2 regions of the Aurantiacibacter sp. MUD11 genome follow, and region 2 is predicted to be linked to the other one. Evidence: predicted binding sites of a transcription regulator. Region 2 holds the regulator's gene; the other holds the start of a gene.
The links. Region 2 encodes LexA, which represses DNA repair genes until DNA is damaged. Its sites were predicted from a motif close to GTTCCNCNCTTGTTCT; they were not measured.
Positions count from the first base shown of each region.

Region 1 (2,203 bases), 410 kb from region 2:
GGGTGTAGCCGATGATGATGTCGCCGAGGCGCTTCTGCAGGTCTTCCAGGTCGCTGGCGAGGCACAGGATGGCCATGATTTCCGAGGCCACGGTGATGTCGAAGCCGGTTTCGCGCGGGAAGCCGTTGGCAACGCCGCCCAGCGGGCCGACGATCTGGCGCAGCGCGCGGTCGTTCATGTCGATCACGCGCTTCCAGGTGACGCGGCGCACGTCGATGTCCAGCGGGTTGCCCCAGTAGATCGAGTTGTCGATCATCGCGCTCAGCAGGTTGTGCGCGCTGGTGATGGCGTGGAAGTCACCGGTGAAGTGCAGGTTGATCTCGTCCATCGGCATGACCTGCGACTTGCCGCCGCCGGCGCCGCCACCCTTCATGCCGAAGCACGGTCCCAGCGACGGTTCGCGCAGGCACAGCATGGTCTTCTTGCCGATGCGGTGCAGCGCGTCCGACAGACCGACCGAGGTTGTGGTCTTGCCTTCACCCGCCGGGGTGGGGTTGATCGCGGTGACGAGGATCAGCTTGCCGTTTTCGGCCTGCGGCAGGGCGGAAGTGTCGACCTTCGCCTTGTACTTGCCGTAGGGGATGAGCGCGTCATCGGGCACGCCGGCATTCTTGGCGACCTCGGTGATCGGAATAAGCGTGGCTTGGCGGGCGATTTCGATATCGGTCGGCATGACGTGATCCTCTCTGTGTCGCTGGGGCGATTTCTATTCCGCCCCTTATTTCACAATCGCGAAAATTTCGCAATTCTGAATTTGTAAGCATCGCATACGATTTTTCGGGTCGAGTCCACAAGGGCTTTTTGCTTGCGGTGGTGGACTGCCTGCGGCTGGCGCTTGTCGAACCATGGCACAGGCGTTAAGTTCACTTTTCGTTCTTCTACGTGCTTTTGAGGACCTTATGGACCCGATCATCCTTCTCGTCGGCCTGGTGGTGGCGATTCTCGCTGCCGCGCTCGGCTGGTTTGTCGGCACGCGGCCGGTTGCCGGACTGCAGGCAGAGCTGGCCGCGCGCGATGCCGAGCTGGAGAAGGGGCGAGCGAGCCTGGCCGAAATCGAGGGCAAGTTCGCCCAGGCGACGAAGGAGCTTGGCGACTCGCGCATCGAGATCGCCACGCTGCGCGCCAATGCGGAGAACTTCGACAAGCAGATCGAAGCGATGAAGGAAGCGCGCGAGGAACTGCTCACCCAGTTCAAGGCGACCGGAGCCGAGGTGCTGACCAAGGCGCAGGAGAAGTTCATCGCCGATGCGGCGGAGCGGCTGGGCCATGCGGAAAAGGCCAGCAAGGAAGCCGTGGCCAACCTGCTCAAGCCGGTCAGCGAGCGGTTGCAGAAATACGAGGACCAGGTCGGGGCGCTGGAACGGCAGCGCACCGATGCCTTCGCCAAGCTGCACCAGCAGATCGAGACCATGCGGCTGGGGCAGGAAGAGGTGCGGCGCGAGGCCCAGCGGCTGGGCAATTCGCTCACCAATGCGCCCAAGGCGCGGGGCCGCTGGGGCGAACGGGCACTGCAGAACCTGCTCGAGCAATGCGGGCTGGCCGAACACACCGATTTCCACCTCGAACACTCGCTCGAGACCGAAGAGGGGCGGCTGCGGCCCGACGCCATCGTCAACGTGCCGGGGCAGAAGAAGCTGGTGATCGACTCCAAGGTCTCGCTCAATGCCTACCAGGCCGCGTTCGAGGCGGAGGACGAGGAAGAGCGCAAGCGCCACCTGTCGCTGCACGCGAAATCCATGCGTGGCCACGTGCAGACGCTGGGCGCCAAGAGCTACCAGAGCCAGTTCGAGGAAGCGCCTGACTACGTGGTGATGTTCGTGCCCGGTGAGCATTTCGTTGCCGCCGCGCTGGAGGCCGATCCGGAGCTGTGGGACTTCGCCTTCGACAACAAGGTGCTGCTGGCAACGCCGACCAACCTCGTCGCCATCGCGCGGACGGTGGCACAGGTCTGGCGGCAGGACGCGCTGGCGCAGGAAGCGCAGGAAATCGGCCGGATGGGTGCCGAACTCTACGATCGCCTGCGCGTCGCCTCCGAGCACCTCAAGCGCATGGGTGGCGGCCTCGAAAGCGCGGTGAACAACTACAACAAGTTCGTCGGCAGCTTCGAGCGCAATGTCCTCTCGTCCGGTCGCCGCCTGGCGGAGAAGGGTATCGAGATCGGCAAGAAGGAGATCGAGCAGGTCGACCAGATCGAGAAGAGCCC
Region 1 is NZ_CP114054.1:887,215-889,417, reverse strand. Features, by position in the region: gene OZN62_RS04390 (formate--tetrahydrofolate ligase) at 1-673, opposite strand, end outside; gene rmuC (DNA recombination protein RmuC) at 900-2,203, shown strand, end outside.
Region 1: rmuC (DNA recombination protein RmuC) is a predicted target of LexA. The motif match lies at 862-877, and genes of this name have one in related genera.

Region 2 (2,203 bases):
TCCGGATCGGACCGGTCCGCGACCAGCTGGCTGATGTCGTCGACGCGTTCGAACGGGCATCGGAGGCCGATGTCATCGTTACCAGCGGCGGAGCATCAGTCGGCGATCACGACCTGATGAAGCCGGCGCTCGAACAATGGGGAGCGGCGATCGATTTCTGGCGCGTGGCGATCAAGCCGGGCAAGCCGCTTATGGTCGCCCGCAAGGGGCAGACCACTATCCTGGGCCTGCCGGGCAACCCCGTTTCAAGCTTCGTCACCGCCTGGCTGTTCCTGCTTCCCCTGCTGCGCAAACTGGCGGGCGCCCGCGACGTGCTGCCAAGAACCTTGCTGATGCCCTTGAGAGGGCAGCTGGAGGCTGGCGGCTCTCGGACGGAATTCCTGCGCGGCAGGATCGTCAACGGCGGTATCGAACCCATCGACGAGCGCGACAGTAGCGCCCTGCGGGCTCTCGCCGCCGCCGAAGCGCTGATCCGGCGCGATATCGCAGCTCCGGCAGTCGCGGATGGCCAACTGGTGCCGATCTATCCGCTCCAAAATGGCGGTAACGCTTGACTTGAGCGAATCTGTTTCATACTTGTTCCGTATTCGTTCCCCATGTGGAACATTGCGGAAGTGGAACATTGCGGAAGGGGTTCACCCATGTTGACTGCCAAGCAACACGAATTGCTGCTGTTCATCCATCGCCGGCTCGAAGAGTCGGGCATTTCTCCGAGTTTCGAAGAGATGAAGGAAGCGCTCGACCTGAAGAGCAAGTCGGGCGTGCACCGCCTGATTTCCGCGCTCGAGGAACGCGGCTTCATCCGCCGGCTGCCCAACCGCGCGCGCGCGCTTGAAGTGGTGAAGATGCCGGAGAACATGGGCGGCAAGGGGGCGGAGGCCGTCGCCAAGGTGACCACGCCTCCTGCCAACCAGCCTCAGGCTGCCAATGACGTGATCGAAATCCCGCTGCACGGCCGGATTGCCGCCGGTGTCCCGATCGAGGCGCTGGAAGACAGCCAGACCCTGCCCGTCCCTGCCGCGCTGCTCGGCTCGGGTGAGCATTATGCGCTCGAAGTCTCCGGCGACTCTATGGTCGAAGCGGGCATCTTCGACGGTGACTTCGCGCTGGTGAAGAAGGCCGATACTGCCCGCGACGGCGATATCGTGGTGGCACTCGTCAATGACGAGGAAGCGACGCTGAAGTACCTGTACCACGATGGCGGCAAGATCCGGCTCGATCCGGCCAATGCCGCTTACGATCCGCAGGTCTATGAAGATCGGCAGGTGAAGGTTCAGGGCAAGCTCGCGGGCCTGCTGCGCCGCTACCACTGACCTGACGCAGGGATTCTGGGCGGAGGAGGACCCCGGCGGGTTCGCCTCCGTTTGCATGTGCGCTGCGATTAATCTTTCCGCCGGCCGCGCCACCAGCCATGTTCGCCCTGCGATTGGGCGACGCTGGTTAGCCGTGGTTCCTCACCGAGGACAATTGCCAGTCCGCCGCTTTGCGACAGCATCCGGCCATCCGCCTTCAACCAGCGTGGCGCGCACGAACTCGGTAGCCAGCGATCGGACACGACGATATCGGCACGCTCGCAAGCCGCGGCCAGCGCCCGTTCGGCAACAATGTTCCGGCTGCGGCTCATCAGCAGTTCCCATTCCCGGCCACCGCGTTCCAGGGTGATGGCGCAGAAGTCGGAACTGCACCGTGCCCCCGGCCACTCGGTTAGCGGTAAAGGTTCGCCCTCGACACCGGAGAGTTCCAGCAGGTTGTCGCGGGTGAAGCTGCTGCGCGAATTGCGCAGCACCAGCAGCTGTTCGCCTTCACCGGTAATGCCGACATGGCGGCCATCGCTCGAAACCAGCACATCAGGGATCGGCGTGCGCAGCAATACCAGCGTAGCGAGTGCAGCAGGTGCCAGGCCCCATAGCCGTGCCTTGCCCCGCCACAGTGCCAGCCAGAGCCCGCCGGAAACAAACAGCAGTATCGTCGGCAGGGTCATCTGCGGGATCAGCTTCACGGCGCCGGGCTGGCTGGAGGTAAAGTGCGCAATGCCCAGCAAGAGGTCGAGCGACTGGCCTGCAAGCCACCAGGCGGGCGCTCCCAGCCCGACGAGGTCCAGCGCCAGGGCCAGCGCAATCAGCGGCATGGAGACGAAGGTCACCAGCGGAATGGCGATGACGTTGGCAAAGGCGCCGTAAACGCCCGCCCGGTGGAAGTGGAA
Region 2 is NZ_CP114054.1:476,419-478,621, forward strand. Features, by position in the region: gene OZN62_RS02365 (molybdopterin molybdotransferase MoeA) at 1-554, shown strand, start outside; gene lexA (transcriptional repressor LexA) at 642-1,313, shown strand; gene OZN62_RS02375 (ComEC/Rec2 family competence protein) at 1,382-2,203, opposite strand, start outside.